2 linked regions of the Teredinibacter purpureus genome follow. The protein of the gene in region 2 interacts with the protein of the main gene of each other region in a pairwise test. Links are inferred from orthologs where the notes say so. Each region holds a gene or a part of one and is shown on either strand. Other genes may lie near its edges.

Evidence for each region. Proteins that work in one complex are often made in the same cells at the same time.
Region 1: the proteins of trkA (region 2) and H5647_RS06640 interact in binary tests that used the Escherichia coli proteins (3 or more experiments, as listed by UniProt). The link is inferred for Teredinibacter purpureus from one-to-one orthologs.

Annotation. Positions count from the first base shown.
Region 1 is NZ_CP060092.1:1,491,481-1,494,215, forward strand. It holds H5647_RS06640 (PTS sugar transporter subunit IIA), read right to left. Parts: upstream 1,727-2,735; coding sequence 1,274-1,726; downstream 1-1,273. Other genes in the region: H5647_RS06630 (HPr family phosphocarrier protein), read right to left, coding at 1-242; rapZ (RNase adapter RapZ), read right to left, coding at 309-1,181; H5647_RS06645 (RNA polymerase factor sigma-54), read right to left, coding at 1,910-2,735. UniProt on the Escherichia coli protein: Seems to have a role in regulating nitrogen assimilation.
Region 2 is NZ_CP060092.1:902,961-909,315, forward strand. What follows is about bases 3,156-6,112. They hold trkA (Trk system potassium transporter TrkA), read right to left. Parts: upstream 5,383-6,112; coding sequence 3,928-5,382; downstream 3,156-3,927. Other genes in these bases: H5647_RS03770 (TrkH family potassium uptake protein), read right to left, coding at 3,156-3,928; rsmB (16S rRNA (cytosine(967)-C(5))-methyltransferase RsmB), read right to left, coding at 5,404-6,112. In the rest of the region: H5647_RS03765 (endo-1,4-beta-xylanase), read right to left, coding at 1-2,010; more of H5647_RS03770, read right to left, coding at 2,480-3,155; more of rsmB, read right to left, coding at 6,113-6,355. UniProt on the Escherichia coli protein: Part of the constitutive potassium transport systems TrkG and TrkH. May regulate the transport activity of TrkG and TrkH systems. Binds to NAD(+) and NADH.

The sequences.
Region 1 (2,735 bases), 590 kb from region 2 along the record:
ATTAAATTTGTGACTGCGGCCATTGCGGCTTCTTCGTCTTCACCTTCGGTGCGAAGCTGTATTTCAGTGCCCTTGGAGGCGGCGAGTAGCATCAGCGACATGATGCTTTTTGCGTCAGTAGATTTGCCGTTGGCGGTGACCTCTGTACGTGCGGAGAAGCGGTTAGCGATATTGGCAAGCTTGGTGGCTGCACGCGCGTGTAGCCCAAGCTTGTTGATTATCTGTAGGTGCTTTTCCTGCATGGGCGCTTCGCTAATGTGGCTGGTGAAGAGTTTATCGGTTGCTGCGTGAGTGTCTGGCGTACGCTGCTAATGGCCGGGTTTGTTCTCGAGTTGTCTGTGACGCGTTTGAACATTTTTATAGTCGTCTTTTAACGCTTTCGCTAGCCTCTCGCACATATAAACCGAGCGATGCCAGCCACCGGTACAGCCAATGGCAAAGGTTAAATAGCTCCGGTTGTTGGCTTCAAAGCGAGGTGTCCATTTGCGTACGAACGTTAATATGTCGTTAAACATTTCTTCGACTTCTGTTTCGCCATTAAGGTAATCAATCACTTTTGGTTCTAGCCCGCTGTGCTCACGTAGCTGCGTGCTCCAATAGGGGTTCGGTAGGCACCGAACGTCAAAAATAAAATCAACATCAACCGGTACGCCATATTTGTAGCCGAATGATTTGAACATAAGCGCTGTACCTTTGCTTTCTTCGCCTACAACAAGGTGTTTGATTGCGCTACGCAATTCATGGAGGCTAAGGCTTGAGGTGTCGATAGTGACATCTGCGGCAGCGGCCATGGGTTGTAGAATCGTTTTCTCCCGCGCGATGGCTTCGTTGAGGCCAATATATTCGTCGGAAAGGGGATGGCGACGTCGGGTTTCACTAAAGCGTTTTAATAGTACTTCGCGAGAACTGTCTAAAAAGACCACTTGATAGTCGTCACGTTTAATAGGGGCGCTTTGTATAAGTTCGGATAACTTGCTGAGGTCACTGTAAATATTGCGAGCGTCTATGCCAATCGCAAAGCGCTGTGCATTGGCTTCGCGAGTGGAGCTTATTTGTTCTATGAGCGCGGGTAAAAGGTTTACAGGCAGGTTGTCTATACAGGTGAAACCTTCATCTTCCAGTAGGTGGAGAGCGGAGGTTTTACCTGAGCCTGATCGACCACTGATGATAAGCAAGTGCATGTGCGGGTATCGCCTTATCTAGTGGGTTATGAACATGATAAGAAAGGGCTATGGGACATTAGTCTTTATTGACTATAGCCAATTTTTTGATATCAGTTTACACCAGCTGCAATACGAAATAGTTCGTGATTGTTGGGACAAGCTCTCAACTCTTCGACATAGCTGGGGTTTTGTAACGCTTCCGCTAGTGTTGCGAGGGCCTGCAGGTGGCTGTCTTCTGCGTCTTCTGGCACTAGCATGGCAAACACTAGATCGATGGGTTCGCCATCAACGGCATCGAAATCTATTGGGGTGTCGAGTGTTAGGCAGGCGCATAGCGTTTCGCCCTTAGTGGCAAAGCGGCAGTGTGGAATGGCGATGCCTTGGCCTATACCGGTTGAGCCCAAGCGTTCGCGCCCCACAAGGTTTTGAAACAGTGCGGTGGCGTCACCTTCGGGCAATGAGTCTGCAAAAATGGTCGCCAAGCTTTCAAGGAGGCGTTTTTTGCTGGCGCCGGTGATATGGGCTTTGCAGCGGTCTTCAGTAAGAATGGAAGAAATTTGCATGAGGTTAAGTTGTTACTAATCCTTTCGGTGGCCTGTGGCTGGGTTAAAAGGCCTATAAAGAGCGGTGCTCTTATGTGTTATTACCCAGCGATTTGGCGCGCATTCTACCAGTATTGTTGCGTGATCCAAGTGTGGAATAGGAATGTAGTTAAAAAAAGTTTCTATTAAGAAAGATAGCGTGTTTTAAACTAGTCGTTTACGTTCGTTTGAGGGAGGGATATGCAGCGATTCTCGGTATTTGGCGATGGTTCTACGCGCCACTTTGATACCTTGTTCGGCGAGTAAGCCGGTAATTTTTGAGTCGCTGAGCGGCTTGCGTTGGTTTTCGGCGGCAACGAGCTTTTTAATGATCGCGCGAATGGCGGTAGATGAGCATTCTCCACCTGTGTCTGTGGCCACGTGGCTCGAAAAGAAGTATTTCAGTTCGAATATACCTTGAGGGGTATGCATATACTTTTGAGTGGTGACACGGGAAATGGTCGACTCGTGCATTTCGACTATTTCTGCGACATCGTGCAACACCATGGGCTTCATGGCTTCTGGCCCATAGTCTAAAAAGCCTTGTTGTTTTTCAACGATACACGTGGAGACCTTTAATAGCGTTTCATTACGGCTTTGTAGGCTTTTGAGAAACCAGCGAGCTTCTTGAAGGTTGTCGCGCAAGAAGGTGTTATCGGAGCTGGAATCTGCTCGTTTCACTAGTGAGGCGTAGCCTGAGTTTATCCGCAGCTTTGGCGCGATATCGGGATTTAATTGGACTTGCCAGCGATTGTTAACTTTGGCAACAAAAACATCGGGTACAACATATTCTGTTTCGTCTGCCCCTATGGATTCGCCGGGGCGAGGGTTCAGGCTCTGAATAACACTGATAACCGATTGGAGCTCGGGCTCCTTTATACGCAGTTTACGCATGAGTTGCTTGAAGTCACGGCTACCCAGTACGTCGAGATAGTCGCGTACTAAGGTTTTGGCTTGCGCTAGGTTGGGGGTATCGTCACTGAGTTGATTC
Region 2 (6,355 bases):
AACTGAAATACAGCTTTGCGAGTTTTCCCATCCCCACCCACTCGTGGTGGTTTCACACATAGGGTAGTCGGTGCCGTACCAGTTACAAACGCTACCGGTGTCTGGAGCAGGTGTTGGTTGTGTTGTTGGTACTGGTGTCGCCGTAGGTGTACTTGATCCCGATACTGTGCCAAAACCAATTGAGCCGTCGCAGTGCATCATTTCTGTAAGGGTGCCGCCGCCACAAGAATCGTTGCCATAAGCGGCCGTATTATCGTCTTGGTCTTCGGCTTGGCGAACATCACCGTTAATACTAACGTAATCAACCTGTACGTCGTTATCGCCGCCGTCGTTACGGAAGACAACTCGTACTTCACCGGTTGCGTTGGTGTTTACCGCGTACTCTTGCATTGCGGTACTTAACGTCCACGTTTCGATAGTGGCCCCGCTAACGTCAAGGCTTACCGACTCTTCACCGGTTACGCCGGTCATACGGACTACGATTTCGTTATCGCCGCCGGGTAGTGGTGTTGGCTCGCTTGTGGGTACTGCCGTTGGTTCAGCGGTGGGCGTAGGCGTAGGTTCAGCGGTGGGCGTAGGCGTAGGTTCAGCGGTGGGCGTTGGTTCAGCCGTTGGAGCAGGTGTTGGGCTACTGCCGGAAACATCGCCGAAACCGATTGAGCCGTCACAGTGCATCATTTCGGTGAGTGTTCCGCCGCCGCATGAGTCGTTGCCGTAGGCCGCGGTATTATCGTCCTGGTCTTCTGCTTGACGAACGTCGCCGTTTACACTCACGTAATCGACTTGAACATCGTTGTCGCCACCGTCATTGGTGAAGGCTACGCGAATGTCGCCGGAGGCGTCGGTGTTCACCGTGTAGTTCGCCATAGAGGCTGTGAGTGTCCAAGTGGCGATGGCTGCGCCACCTATTTCCAAGCTCACAGACTCTTCGCCTGTTTCGCCACTCATGCGAACGATAATTTCGTTAGCGCCGGTTGGTTCAGATGTTGGGGCTGGCGTTGCGCTAGGTGTGGGGGTTGGCGCTGTAGTAGGTTCCGGCGTAGGTGAAGCACCATCAAAATAAGATTTTAACCACGTCATGGCTTGGCTTTCGTTGCCGCCAGACGAGACAATACCGGTATTATCTTTCCATGTTTGGCCAGAAATATAGCCCCAGAGCGTGACACCTGCGACAGATGAATGCTCCCAAAATGCGGGGAATTTGTCGGCGTAGCGGTCGCGCTGGCTGCTTTCAGAACCATTCGCACCGCGAATATCCAGTTCAGCAACATAGATGGGTAGGCCTGTTTCGGCGAGTAAATCTAAGTTTGAGGTAATCTGTGAGCCTGACATGTCATCAACGTTAAAACAGTGGGCTTGAATACCTACGCCGTCGATTAGCCCACGGTTGTCGAGAATGCGAACGACATCGTTATAGCGTGAGATTAGGTCGCGATCGTTAATGACGCCGTATTCGTTGATCAGTAGTTGTGCGTTGGGGCAATGTTGGCGTGCTTTTTCAAAGGACCATACCACCCAATCCCACCCCGTGGAACCATCACCACCAAGGGCTTCTCTATAAGAGGCCGGTGCGTGAAACAATTCGTTTACCACGTCAATATATTCAGTATCGGGGTAGCGGTTACAGTAGGCTTGCATTTGCTCCTCTACTTCTTCTCTTTGTTCGCTTTGGGAAAGGTTACCTATCCAGCTGGGTTCTTGAGAGCCCCAAACAAAGGTATGTTGCTTAAACGGAAAACCGTTGCTGCGCGCATAATTGTAGGCTGTATCAACCCCGCCCCAGCTCATGTTGTCACGGCTAGGTTCGGTAGCTTCCCACTTACCGGCGTTTTCCGGCGTTACTTGGTTCCAGTAGTTACTGAAATTACCCGGCACTGAACCTGCAATAATATTCCCTAAAAATTTACTGTCACCATTCGCTAGTTGAGCGTTAGCCGAAAATGCGAGGGTGCTGACAATGGCGGCCGTTAGTAATTGGGCCCCACGTAAAATAGAAGTCTTATTTTTCATAGCATCGATACTCAGCGTAATTTTTTATTATGTAAGTAATCGGTCTCGCCCTGGCGTTATGTGTTGTCTAGCAACAGAACTCAACAGTGATTACGACTTTGTCAGCAAGGTAATCCTGAAACAAAGCGAGGTGTGTGAATAGAGGCCGATAGGCAATGATTTCCATTCAGCGCATCGATTATTCGTGCGCGATCTTATATTGTCAAATTGACTAAAAGAGGCGTGCGGGAGAAAGGAGAGAGCAAGGTTTGGTTGCGATAGCGATAAAAGAGCTGCTGATATCCTTGTATAGCAAGGTGGTTGAACGGATTGAGATGCGGCATGGAATAGGCTGTTAAATATTTTTATATTACAAATAAGTGTATTAAATGCCACTAACCTATAGTGAATGGATCTAAAAAATCGTCGATGTTGGGCTAATTTGTATGACGAATGTGAGTGTTGATAGGGAAAAGCGAGCTTAAGAAGGTTAACGTCGCCAAAACATGGGCGTGAAAAGCACGAGTAAGGTGAAGACTTCGAGGCGTCCTAGCAGCATCGCGAAACATAAAATCCACTTAGCGGCGGCATTAATATTGCCGTAGTGAGCGGACACTTCGCCTAGACCTGGGCCGAGGTTATTTAAGCAGGCGCCAACGGCGGTAAAGGAGGTTATAAAATCTAAACCCGTGCCAAGGAGTAATAAAAACATGACTAAATAGGCCACCACATAGACCGCGAAAAATCCCCATACAGCTTCAACAACGCGGTCGGACACGGTTTTTTTACCGATTTTTATGGGGATTACCGCATTGGGGTGAATGAGGCGGTGAATTTCTCGCAGGCCTTGCTTAATAATAAGCAGTACGCGAATCATTTTAATGCCGCCACCGGTGGAGCCTGCACAACCACCCATGAACGCGAACAGGAATATGAGATAGGGTAAGAAGGTGGGCCACACGGAGAAGTCTGCAACACCAAAACCGGTGGTAGTTAAAATGGAAATCAGTTCGAACACACCGAACAACACGCTGGATTGTAAATCGTAGGTGTTAGATGACGCTAGATACCCAACGGTTATCGCCATACCCAGCAGAATCATGCTGGCGTAAAAACGAAATTCTGGGTCATCAAAATAGTGCAGTATGCCTTTGCTTTGCCAAGCGAAAAAATGGAGGGCGAAATTGATACCTGATAGCACCATAAAAAAGCTGCACACCAGCATGATAGGCCCGCTGTCGTAGTAGCCTATGCTTTGGTCGTGCGTAGAAAAGCCGCCAATCGCAACGGTGGAAAACGCATGGCTAATGGCTTCGAAAGGCGGCATGCCAGCCAGCCAGTAGGCGAAGGCGCAGGCTAATGTAAGTGCTAAATAGATAAGGAACAACGCTTTGGCTGTTTCCGTAATGCGCGGTGTGAGCTTGCTATCTTTAACGGGGCCGGGCGTTTCGGCGCGATAAAGCTGCATGCCGCCTACGCCGAGCATGGGTAAAATGGCTACGGCGATCACAATAATACCGATGCCGCCCAGCCACTGGAGCTGTTGGCGATAAAACAAAATTGAGCGAGGCAGCTGATCAAGCCCTGTTAAGACTGTTGCACCCGTGGTGGTAAGCCCCGAGAGTGATTCAAATACTGCATCGACCACCGACATTTGTGTAGCGTCGGCCAACATTAACGGCAACGAACCGAAAAGCGCGAGTACCGTCCAGAATAGTGAGGTAATTAGAAAGCCATCGCGCGTACTTAAATCTTGCCGTATACGGTAAACCGGTAACCATGCAATGAGACCGGTGGAAAAGGTAATGCCAAACGCGAGAATAAAGCTGTCGTATGCGCCGTCGCCGTACCACAGCGACACAAATACGGGCGGCATTAGCGTTAAGCTGAACAGCATCAGCAAAATACCGAGAACCTTGGCGATAATGGCGTAATGCATTAGAAGAAGGTGAACCCGACTTGGAATAGCCGCTCAATATCGCGGGTGTAGCGTTTATCAATAAGAAATACGATGACATGATCACCGGACTCGATAACAACATCGTCGTGTGCAATTAGCACTTCTTGAACATTCTGGCGGCTACCTATGGTTGAAGCGCTCAGCGCTACATTGCCGCCGTGCAGGGTTGTTTCTTGACTGCCGTCTATTTCGCGCACAATGGCGCCAATGGTCGCGCCTTCGGGTAAGTCGATATCTTCAATGGCGCGGCCTACTACGCGAGAGGTTTTTGCGTCGCCGTGGGCGATTACTTCAATAGCTTCTGCTGCACCGCGACGAAGAGAATGTACGTTAACAATGTCGCCGCGTCGAACGTGCGTTAAAAGTGTACCTATGGTTGCTAATTGTGGCGATATAGCTATATCTATCTCGCCGCCTTGCACGAGATCTGCGTAGGCGGGGTTGCTGATTAAGGTTAATACTTTTCGTGCGCCCATGCGTTTTGCCAGCATAGACGACATGATGTTGGCCTCGTCGGAATTGGTGACAGCGAGAAAAACGTCGGTGTCATCAATATTTTCTTCTTGCAGTAATTCTTGGTTCGATGAGTTGCCCAGTAACACTATGCTATTGGTGAGGCTTTCGGTTAGCTCGTAACTGCGGGCTTTATTCTTTTCGATTACTTTTACCGAATAGTTGCTTTCCAGTTTTTGAGCGAGACGTAGGCCTATGTTGCCACCACCGGCAATAATAATGCGTTTGTAGGGCCTGTCTACGCGGCGTAACTCGCTCATTACGGCACGAATATCGGCGCGAGCGGCAATAAAAAAGACTTCGTCATCGGCTTCGATAACGGTAGAGCCGCTCGGCGTTATTGGGCGGTTACGGCGGTAAATGGCGGCTACGCGGGTGTCTACATTGGGCATGTGCTTGCGTAAAAACCGCAACTCTTGGCCAACGAGTGGGCCGCCGTAAAATGCCTTGACCGCTACGAGTTGCACGGCACCCTCGGCAAAGTCCAATACTTGGAGCGCGCCTGGCTGCTCGATAAGACGGTAAAGGTAATCGGAAACGATTTGTTCGGGGCTAATAATTACGTCGACGGGTATTGCGTCGTTATGAAACAACCCTTCGTAGTTTGCGTAGGCTTGTGAGCGAATACGGGCAATTTTGGTGGGGGTACGGAATAGACTATGGGCGATTTGGCAGGCGACCATATTGATCTCATCGACCCCTGTTACGGCAATTAGCATGTCGGCGTCTTCAATGCCGGCGCGCAATAGTACTTCCGGATGGGAGGCGTGGCCGCCTACAACGCCTATATCGATACGGTCTTGTAGCTCGCGCAATTGGGTATTACTGCGGTCTACCACTGTAATATCGTTTGCTTCGTTGGCAAGGTTTGCGGCCAGTGTGCCACCTACACGTCCGGCGCCAAGAATAATAATCTTCATAATGGTCCGTTAACCGGTAATTTAATCCGGTTCGCTTCCTTTAGCTTTACACAATCGAGCATAGTAAAAACCGTCGTGGCCACCCACTTGGGGAAACAACTGTCTACCAATGGGCCGAGCAATTCCCCAGCTTGCCGCTATAGGCAGGTGCGTAGCGTCGGGTTGTTGCGCAAGGAACGCGGTAATAATGCGTTCGTTTTCTATCGGCAATACTGAACAGGTTGCATAAACCAGCACCCCACCGGGCGCCAACGTTTGCCACAAGGCCGTTAACAGCTGCAATTGTAAGCCACCAAGCTTAGCAAGATCGCTAGGGCGGCGCAGTAGTTTTATATCGGGATGCCGGCGTATAACGCCAGTAGCGGAGCAGGGCGCGTCCAGCAATATGCGATCGAAAAGTCGTGAATCCCACCAAGCGTCGGTGTCGCCAACGTCCGCCACTTTCAGTGTGGCTTTTTCGGTGAGTCTCAGACGCGCAAGATTTTGTTCGACGCGCTTCATTCTATTTGCTTCAAGATCAACGCAAGTAAGGGATGAAATAGCGGGTTGGCGCTCGAGGATATGACAACTTTTTCCGCCCGGCGCTGCGCAGGCATCTAAAACGCGATCGTTAGCTTGGCAATCCAGTAAGGTTGCCGCGAGTTGGGCCGCTTCGTCTTGTACCGAAAAATGGCCTTGTTCAAAACCTGGGAGCGTACGAATGTCGATACTTTCTAGTAGCCGTATACCTTCGGGTGCGTATGTGAGCGGCTCGGCTTGAATGCTTAAGGCGTTAAGCTGTTGCACATAATGATCGCGTGAATTGAGCGTAGTATTGATACGCAAGCAAACTGGCGGTTGCAGGTTATTGGCGTTAAGAATAGCAGCGTAGTGGTCTGGCCAGCTTGATTTTAACTGATCGAAAAACCACTGAGGGTGACTAAAAAGATACGCGTTATCGTGTGTTAGCGTTGTTTCAATTTCCGCGCGGTTA